2 regions of the Mesorhizobium sp. CNPSo 4688 genome follow, and region 1 is predicted to be linked to the other one. Evidence: predicted binding sites of a transcription regulator. Region 1 holds the regulator's gene; the other holds the start of a gene.
What was found. The regulator LexA, encoded in region 1, represses DNA repair genes until DNA is damaged. The targets are predictions, from matches to a motif close to TGTTCNNNNTGTGTTCNG.
Positions count from the first base shown of each region.

Region 2: parE (DNA topoisomerase IV subunit B) is a predicted target of LexA. The motif match lies at 1,828-1,845, and genes of this name have one in related genera.

Region 1 covers NZ_JBWLUY010000001.1:195,278-200,110, forward strand. Annotated here, with positions in the region: gene AC04SH_RS01060 (molybdopterin molybdotransferase MoeA) at 1-912, shown strand, start outside; gene lexA (transcriptional repressor LexA) at 1,030-1,782, shown strand; gene AC04SH_RS01070 (ComEC/Rec2 family competence protein) at 1,776-4,235, opposite strand; gene gltX (glutamate--tRNA ligase) at 4,361-4,833, shown strand, end outside.
Region 2 covers NZ_JBWLUY010000012.1:158,197-163,029, forward strand. Annotated here, with positions in the region: gene parE (DNA topoisomerase IV subunit B) at 1-1,757, opposite strand, end outside; gene cpaB (Flp pilus assembly protein CpaB) at 2,017-2,922, shown strand; gene AC04SH_RS23590 (type II and III secretion system protein family protein) at 3,001-4,401, shown strand; gene AC04SH_RS23595 (hypothetical protein) at 4,406-4,672, shown strand; gene AC04SH_RS23600 (CpaE/TadZ family protein) at 4,717-4,833, shown strand, end outside.

The sequences.
Region 1 (4,833 bases):
CCGGTGCCCGAAGGTGCCGACACGATCGTCATCCAGGAGAATGTCCGCGACCTTGGCAATGGCCATATCGAGGTCACCGAGCCGACCGCGAAAGACCGTAACATCCGCCGCCGTGGACTGGATTTCTCGCAAGGCGACCTGCTCCTGCAAAAAGGTCGCGTGCTCGATCCGGCCGCATTGTCGCTTGCGGCGTCGGCCAATCATCCGAGGCTCAACGTCGTGCGCCGGCCTCTGGTCGCGATCATCGCCACCGGCGACGAATTGCTGCCGCCGGGGCGTGACCCCGGTCCGGATCAGATTATCTCCTCCAACGCTTACGGTGTTGTGGCCGCCGCGCAGTCTGTCGGCGCCAAAGCGCTTGATCTCGGCATCGCGGCAGATCGCAAGGCCGACATAGCGGCGCTGGTGCGCAAGGCTGTCGCGGCAAAGGCCGACGTTATCGTGACGCTCGGCGGCGCCTCGGTCGGCGACCACGACCTCGTGCACGACGTGTTGACCGGCGAAGGCATGAAGCTCGATTTCTGGAAGCTCGCCATGCGCCCGGGCAAGCCGCTGATGTTCGGGCGTCTCGGCGATATCAGGTGCATCGGCCTGCCCGGCAATCCGGTGGCGAGCCTGGTCTGTTCGCAGCTGTTCCTGAAGCCGCTGTTGGCGCAGCTCGGCGGCCGCGTCCATCGGCAGGACATTCGCCCGGCGCAACTTGGCGCCGCGATGCCGGCCAACGATCTCAGGCAAGACTATGTGCGCGCCGTGGTCCGGGATGAAGCCGGCGCACTGGTGGCAACGCCATTCGGCATCCAGGATTCCTCGATGCTGAGAATGCTGGCCGACGCCAACGGCTTGATCGTGCGCGAGCCCTTCGCTCCGGCCTCAGCCGCGGGTGCGGCCTGCAGCGTGCTGATGTTACGCTGAACAAAACGTCAACACATTCATTAAACTTTAAAAGGTTGCGGAACACAACTGGAACAGATAGTGTTTGTTCTGGGTTTGTTTTTTCCGATTCTGGTTTCAGAACCCGTGGGGGCCGCGATGCTGACGCGCAAACAACATGAACTCCTGATGTTCATCCATGAACGCCTGAAGGAGAGCGGAATCCCGCCGTCTTTCGACGAGATGAAGGAGGCGCTCGACCTTGCCTCGAAGTCCGGTATCCATCGCCTGATCACGGCGCTGGAGGAGCGCGGCTTCATTCGCCGGCTGCCGAACCGGGCTCGAGCACTGGAAGTGCTGCGGCTGCCCGACTCGATCGCGCCCGGCCTCAACGCGGCGAAGAAGTTTTCGCCGAGCGTCATCCAGGGCAGTCTCGGTCAAGGCGGTCAGGGGCAAGGCGGTCTCGGCCGCCAGATCAAGCCGGCCTCCTCTTCTCGTTCGATGTCGGCCGGCAATGACGACGCGGTTTCCGCGGTGTCGATCCCGGTGATGGGCCGCATCGCCGCCGGTGTGCCGATCGACGCCATCCAGCACCAGACCCATTCGATCTCGGTGCCGCCGGACATGATTATGGGCGGCGAACACTACGCGCTCGAGGTCAAGGGTGACTCGATGATCGAGGCCGGCATTTTCGACGGCGACACGGTGATCATCCGCAATGCCGATACGGCGAGCCCCGGCGAGATCGTGGTGGCGCTGGTCGATGAAGAGGAAGCGACGCTGAAGCGCTTCCGCCGCAAGGGCGCCTCGATCGCGCTGGAAGCCGCCAACCCGGCCTACGAAACCCGCATCTTCGGGCCGGACAGGGTCAAGGTGCAGGGCAAGCTGGTTGGGCTGATCAGGCGCTACTGAGCCGGTTTAGGTTTGTACTTCTCGGGCTGCTTATAAGGCGGCATTCCACGCGCTTCGCGTGAGAAGCGGCGTTGCTCGTGCCAGGGACGATAGGGCTTGTCGACGGCGAAGCGGATGGTTGGCGCTGTCGCGGCCGATTGTGGGTCGAAGAAGACGGCGGCACTACCATCGCGGGCAAGTTGCTTCTTGGTCACGACCAGCACCAGCGGGTCGCGGCACGGATTGTAGGCGGTGGCGTCGTCGATGACGATCAGGCTCGCGAAAGCGCAGGCTGGCCGCGCTGTGTTGCGGTCTTTTGCCAGCGCGATGATGGCTCCGGCGGGGTGCCGGGCAATGCAGAGATTGCCTGTGCAATAGAAGGGCGAGCCTGGCGGCAAGTCGAGTGGCTCTAGATCGAACCGCGTGTCCGTTGCCTCGAAAATCTCAGGCGGGATAATGGTTTCGGCTCTCAATGCCCGTTTCCAATTATCGGTGGTGAATTCGTTCGAGCGTTCCCGGTTGAGCGCGAGTTCGCCGCCGCCGATTGGCAATGCCACCAGATGCGCATCCTCCGAGATAAGCACATCGGGCGTGCGCACCTGCGGCACAGTCAACAGGCCGGCCAGCGCGAAAGGCACGGCCGCCAGCCTCAGCCAGGTGGTGGCCATGGTGGCGATGACGAGGGCGACCGCTACCAGCAGCACCGAGCGGATTGAGATCAGCCCGACGGCATCGACCGGCGAACGCTGAGAAATCCAGGCGGAGATGGCGATCATCGCCGTCAGCCCCTTGCCCATGACATAGAGGAACGGCCCATCGGCGCCGAACGGCATGGCCAGCGCGCTGAGCACCGCAAACGGCATGACGACCAGCGAGACGATCGGCATCACCGCCAGATTGGCGAGCAGGCTGAGTGGCGACACGCGCTGAAAATGCCAGATGGCAAACAGCAAAGTGGCGCTGCCTGCGATGATCGATGTCATGGCGAGACCGCCCATGGCCAGCACGAATTTTCGCGACAGGAAGCCGACGAACGAGCGCCTTGCGGGCGGCGTTCTCACCTTGTCGGCGCGGTAGTCAGCCCAGCCGGCATAGGCGCCGACAAGGGCGGCAGTAGCCGCAAACGACATCTGGAAGCTCGGGCCGACGACCTCGTGCGGCGACATCAGGATGACGGCGATGGCCGAGATCGCCAGATTGCGCATGGTCAGCGCTGCGCGATCAAACAGCACCGCGACAAGCATGACCGCCAGCATGATGAAGCTGCGCTCGGCGGCAACCACGATGCCTGAAATGACGAGATAGGCGGCGATGGAAACAAGCGCCGCGGCGGCGGCATATTTCTTGACCGGCTGGCGCGAGGAGAAATCCGGAAATAGCGCAAAGGCGCCACGCAGCAATGCCATGATGGTGCCGGCGACCAGCGCCATGTGCAGGCCGGAAATGGAGATGATGTGGTAGATGCCGGTGCGCCGCATCGCCTCGTTGACCTCGTCCGGAATGCCGGCGCGCACACCGACAATGAGCGCCGCGGCAATCTCGCCTTCGGCGCCGCCGATCTTGCCCCTGATATGGTCGGCAATGTTTTCGCGCGCATTCTCGATTGCCGAAGAGAGCCGTGCGGTCAGCGGCGGCGGGCCCTGCGAAGCAATGGTTTTCGGATTACCGAGAAAGAAGCCGCTGCCGCCGATGCCGGTGAAATAGCTGTCGAAGGAGAAATCGTAGCTCTCCGGCCGCACCGGACCGGTCGGCGGCAACAGCCTGGCATAGCCGGTGATCAGGGAGCCGGCGGTCATATCGGCGGGAACGGCGCGCGCCGAGAGCCTGACCCGCTCCGGCGCGTAGCGCAGCCTGGGGCGAGCGGTCGAAATCACGTCGAGCGTCAGCCTTACGCGGCCGTTCTCCATCTGCTCGAGACTGACGACGCGTCCGGTCAGTCGTGTCTGGATCTCGGAGCCAAGCATTTGCGTTCCGGCGTGCCAGGTCTCGACCTTGGCGGCGACGACGCCAAGCGCGCACAGCATGGCAGCCATGCAGAGCAGATGCGTCTTCGGCCAGGACCGCGCGACGGCTGCGCAACAGGCCGTGAGCAGCACAATCGCGATTGGCTGGGCAAAGCCTGGCTCGCTGGCCAGCGAGAAATAAATGATGACGCCGGCCGCCAGGAAAACCGGCACCAGCAGAAAGGCAACGCCACGGTCGAGTTCGGTGACGGCGGCCATGGCAACGCTGCGGCGGATTGCTGGCCATGTCGATCGGCGCAGCAGCCTGCGCAGACGAATGGCGGATCCGGGCACGGCGTCGACCGACGCCGACGCAGTGTCATCCGGAGACAAAGGCCGGAGACCAGGTCGCGTCTCGGGCAGCGCGACGGGCATCGGCTCGGCATAGGGACTGTCGGCAAACAGGGAGCGTTCGTTGACGCTTGTCGCAGCGCCCTCGCCTTGATCCTCGCCCCGGCCACGTCCAGCCATCGGGTCTGCCCCTTGCGCCCCAGACCCCCTATGCTACATGAACGCGCAAAGTGCGAAAGTCCGCGCGATCACGCACCCCGTTTTCTAGCCTTGCCCCGAGAATTGCCATGTCCAACAAAATTGCCATGTCCAACAGGGTGGTCACCCGTTTTGCCCCCTCGCCCACCGGCTACCTGCATATCGGTGGCGCGCGCACCGCGCTGTTCAACTGGCTCTACGCCAAGCACACTGACGGCACGATGCTGCTGCGCATCGAGGACACCGACCGCGAACGCTCCACCGCTGCGGCAACCCAGGCCATTCTCGATGGGCTGACCTGGCTCGGCCTGTCCTGGGACGGTGAGGCCGTCTCGCAGTTCGAGCGTGCGCCGCGCCACCGCGAGGTGGCCGAGGAGCTGGTGCGCCTGGGCAAGGCCTACTACGCCTACGAGACTCCCGCCGAGCTCGAGGCGATGCGCGAGGCGGCACGCGCCAAGAGCCTGCCGCCGCGCTACAATGGTGCTTGGCGCGACCGCGACCCCTCCGAGGCGCCAGCCGGCGTCAAGGGCGCCATTCGCATCAAAGCACCGACCGAGGGCGAGACCGTGGTGCATGACCG
Region 2 (4,833 bases), on a different contig from region 1:
CCGCCTTGCCGGATCGAATAGAGCGGCGGCACCGCCAGATAGAGATGGCCGCCATTCACCAGGTTCGGCATTTCCTGATAGAAGAAGGTGATCAGCAGCGAGGCGATGTGGGCGCCGTCGACGTCGGCGTCGGTCATGATGATCACGCGGTCGTAGCGCAGATCCTCGTCGCGGTATTTTGAGCGCGTGCCGCAGCCGAGCGCCTGGATCAGGTCCGAAATCTGCTGATTGGCGGCCAGCTTGTCGTTGCCGGCGCTGGCGACGTTGAGGATTTTGCCGCGCAGCGGCAGGACGGCCTGGCTGGCGCGGTCGCGCGCCTGCTTGGCCGAGCCACCGGCCGAGTCGCCTTCGACGATGAAGAGTTCTGCACCCGCGGCGGCATTCTGCGTGCAGTCGGCGAGCTTGCCGGGCAGCCTGAGCTTGCGCACCGCGCTCTTGCGCGACACTTCCTTTTCCTGACGCCGGCGCACCCGCTCGTCGGCGCGCGCGATCACCCATTCCAAGAGCTTGGAGGCTTCCTGCGGGTTGTCGGCCAGCCAGTGGTCGAAGGGATCGCGGATGGCGGTCTCGACGATGCGAATGGCCTCGATTGTTGCCAGCCGGTCCTTGGTCTGGCCGACGAATTCCGGCTCGCGGATGAACACCGACAGCATGCCTGCCGCCGAGATCATAACATCTTCGGAGGTGACGATCGAGGCGCGCTTGTTGCCGACGAGGTCGGCATAGGCGCGCAAGCCCCGCGTCAGCACGTTGCGGAAGCCGGCCTCATGCGTGCCGCCTTCGCCGGTCGGGATGGTGTTGCAGTAGGAATTGATGAAGCCGTCGCCACCGAACCAGGTCACCGCCCATTCGAGCGAACCGTGGCCGCCCTGCTTCTCGCTCTTGCCGGCGAAGATTTCTCGCGTCACCTGGAAGTCGTCGCCGAGCGATGCTTTGAGGTAGTCCTTCAGGCCGCCGGGGAAATGGAACTCCGCCTTGGCTGGCGTCTGGTCCTTTTCCTTGATCAGCGACGGATCGCAGCTCCAGCGGATCTCTACACCGCCAAACAGGTAGGCTTTCGAGCGCGTCATGCGATAGAGCCGCGCCGGCTCGAAGGCTGCGCCCTTGCCGAAAATCTGCTCGTCGGGATGGAAACGAATCTTGGTGCCGCGTCGGTTGTGCACCTCGCCGAGCTGCTCCAGCCCGCTCACCGGAACGCCTCGTGAGAATCTTTGGCGGTAGAGCTGGCGGCCCCGTGCGACTTCGACCTCGAGATGGTCCGACAGCGCATTGACGACGGAGACGCCAACGCCGTGCAGGCCGCCCGAGGTCTCATAAACCTTGGAGTCGAATTTGCCGCCCGAATGCAGCGTCGTCATGATGACTTCGAGCGCCGGCTTCTTGAATTTCGGATGCGGATCGACCGGGATGCCGCGGCCATTGTCGGTAACGGTCAAAAACCCGTCGGCCGAAAGCTCGACGTCGATGAAGGTGGCATGGCCGGCGACCGCCTCGTCCATCGAATTGTCGATGACCTCGGCGAACAGATGGTGCATCGCCTTGTCATCGGTGCCGCCAATATACATGCCGGGACGGCGCCGCACCGGCTCCAGCCCTTCCAGCACCTCGATGTCGGCAGCGCTGTAGCCTTCGCTGCCATCCTTGGTCGCAACAGGGCGTTTCGCGGCCTGCACCAGCGGATCAGCTGGGCGCGCCGTTGTCCGGGTCGGTTGGGGCTGCTTTTCCAGATTGCCGAAAAGATCGTTGTTGTCGTCCATGCCTGCCATAGAATCCGGTGCCGCGAATCACCCGTCGATACTGCCACGCTTTTCAGCGCCAAGCGACGGAAGTTCCTGTTACGTTCGGGGATTTAACCCCTTCTTATCCTAAAACCTTTCGATAACCAAGCCGGCGGAAATAGGTCCGCGCGGGCCGGCCGGGATTCCTGAATCTTTAACCAAGCGGCCTAGTGTGGGCCTCAATAAACAAAAGACCATCAGGTGTCAGGGGTTAGTTGTGAGGGGCAAGGCCATAACCATGATCGGCATCGCCGCCGTCTTCGGCGCGATCTCGATCTTTGCCGCGGATTTCTGGGTCAAGAGCCAGGCCAGGACCGATGCCGAGGAAAGAACGGCGGCGATCCCGGCGCCCGTGACCCCAAAAGTTGAGTTCAAGACAATTGTGGTGGCCAACGCACCGCTGCGTTACGGCATGGAACTCGACCGCGCACAGCTCACCGAAATCCCGTGGTCGGAAGAGTCGGTGCCGCAGGGCGCCTTCACCACCATCAATGCATTACTTGCCGAAGGCAGCCGTGTTGTGCTGTCGCCGATCGAGATCAACGAGCCGGTGCTGCTCAGCAAGCTGTCGGGGCCGAACGGCCGCGCGACGCTGTCCAACATGATGACGCCCGGCATGCGGGCGGTGACCATCCGCACCGACGAGATCGCCGGGGTCGGCGGCTTCGTGATGCCGGGCGACCGCGTCGACGTGGTGCTGACACGCGATGCCGGCGAAATCCAGGAAGTGGCCAAGAATGCGCAAGGCGCGGCCGGTTCGACCGTTACCTCCGAAATCGTCGTCTCCGACGCCAGGGTGCTGACCGTCGGCCAGGGCGCCGACGAGCGCCAGACCACGCCGCAGATCGCCAATTCCGTGACCATCGAGGTAACAACGGACGGCGCGCAGAAAGTGGCGCTTGCCCGCACCGTCGGCACCTTGTCGCTGTCGCTCCGCTCCTCCGCCGACGGCGGTGCCGCAAAGGACGGCGTCACCACCATCTCATCCTTCGGCGGGTCGGTCGCCTCCGGCGTCCAGGCCGCTGCCGGCGCGCTGTTCACTGCCGCGACCAAGGAGTCTGAGAAGCCGAAATTCAAGACGATCATCGTGACGCGCGGCACGCAGGTCGAAGAATACCAGGTTCCTGCGCGGGACCAGCCATAACTGCCGGTGGGGACCGGGCGAGGGACGGGACAGATGTCGGGATTTCATGCATATCGGATGACGAAAGGGCTGCGCCCAATGCGGGCGTTTGCGATGGCGGCTTGCCTCGCCGCGGCCGCAATGCTCGGCCTCAGCGCGCCGGCCAGGGCCGACAATGACATCGTCTACGTGTCGTCGACCAAGAATGCGTCGATCAAGGTGGCCAAGGGCAAGCCGAAGACGATCATGACCAATGCCGCCTTCTACCAGATCGTCATCGGCGATCCGGAGATCGCCAACGTCAATCCGCTGACCGACAAATCCTTCTATGTGCTGGGCAACAATCTCGGCACCACCGGCATCGCGCTGTTCGACGAGAACAAGCAACTGGTCGGCACCGTCGACATTGAGGTGACGCTGGACACCGACCAGCTGGCCAGCACCATTCGTGCCAGCGTGCCGGACGCCAAGATCAAGGTCGGCTCGGCCAATGGCCGCGTCGTGCTGTCGGGCGAGGCGGATGACGCGGTCGCCGCCGAGAAGGCGAGCAAGATAGCCAGCCGCTTCTCCGGTAATGAGGAAGTGATCAATTCGGTCAACATCTCGTCTTCGCAGCAGGTTCAGCTCAACGTCCGCTTCGTCGAGATCAACCGCCAGGCCGGACAGGATCTCGGCGCCAAATACAGCGCCAATTTCGCCTACGGCCTTGGCGGGCGAGACGTCACCATCGAGCCGGGCTCGTTGCCGGCGGCGGGCAATGGCGAGATCATCGGCCGGCTGCTGTCGAACGGCCTGTCGATCGACGTTGCAATCAAGGCGCTGGAGGAGCGCGGCCTTGCCAGGCGGCTGGCCGAGCCGAACCTGATCGCCCGTTCGGGCCAGACGGCAAGCTTCCTCGCCGGCGGCGAGTTCCCGATCCCGGTCTCCGAGGACAATGGCAAGATCTCCGTCAGCTACAAGAAATACGGCGTCAGCCTGGATTTCACGCCGACCGTGCTGAAGGACGGGCTGGTCAGCCTCGACATCGCGCCGGAAGTGTCTTCGATCGATGCGTCGGCCTCCTACAATATCGGTGAGATTTCGGTGCCGGGCTTCATCGTGCGTCGCGCCAGGACGTCGGTCGACCTGAAGAACGGCCAGAGCTTCATGATTGCCGGTCTGCTGCAATCGCAGAACGACATCACCACGTCGCGTCTTCCCGGCCTCGGCAAGCTGCCGGTGCTCGGCCCGCTGTTCTCCTCGAAATCCTATCAGCGGCGCGAGACCGATCTGGTGATCATCGTCACCCCCTATCTGGTCAAGCCGGTCGATCCGTCGAAGAAGTTGCTCGAGCCGACCGACGGCACGCAGCCGGCCAGCAATGTCGACTATTTCCTCAACAACACCGAAGAAGTGAAGGCGTCCGACGCCAACCGCGCAATGGCAATGGCCAGCGGCAGCACGGCACAGCCGGCCCCGGTCACCACGGTCGGGCATTTCCTCGACCTGCCGAAGGATTGAAGCCATGCGCGTGGGACCATGCATTGCCCTGCTGCTCGCCGGCCTCGCCGGCGGCTGTACCAGCGACGACTATGTCCGCTCCGAGGGGCCGACGACGGCGGCCGGCAACGCGCAGGCTGCCAATACGGCCATGCAGATGGTCGATCCCTGGAAGTACGGCGTCCAGAACACCAGGCTGCTGGTGCCGGCGCAGCGCAGTGAGGCGGCGGTGAACGCCGCCGATCAGGCTGCTGCCGCCAAGGCCGTGCAACCAACAGCCACAACCGATTGATTTGCCTGGCGATTTGACCGGGAATGACCTGACAGGCTGACAAAATGGCAAGCGGCATCAAGACCAAGAAAATCCTGCTGGTGTCCAACGACCGGGCCTTCGTGCAGGATACGCGCACCGCGTTCGCGGCCTCGGAGGTGATCCAGCTTTCGACCGTCGAG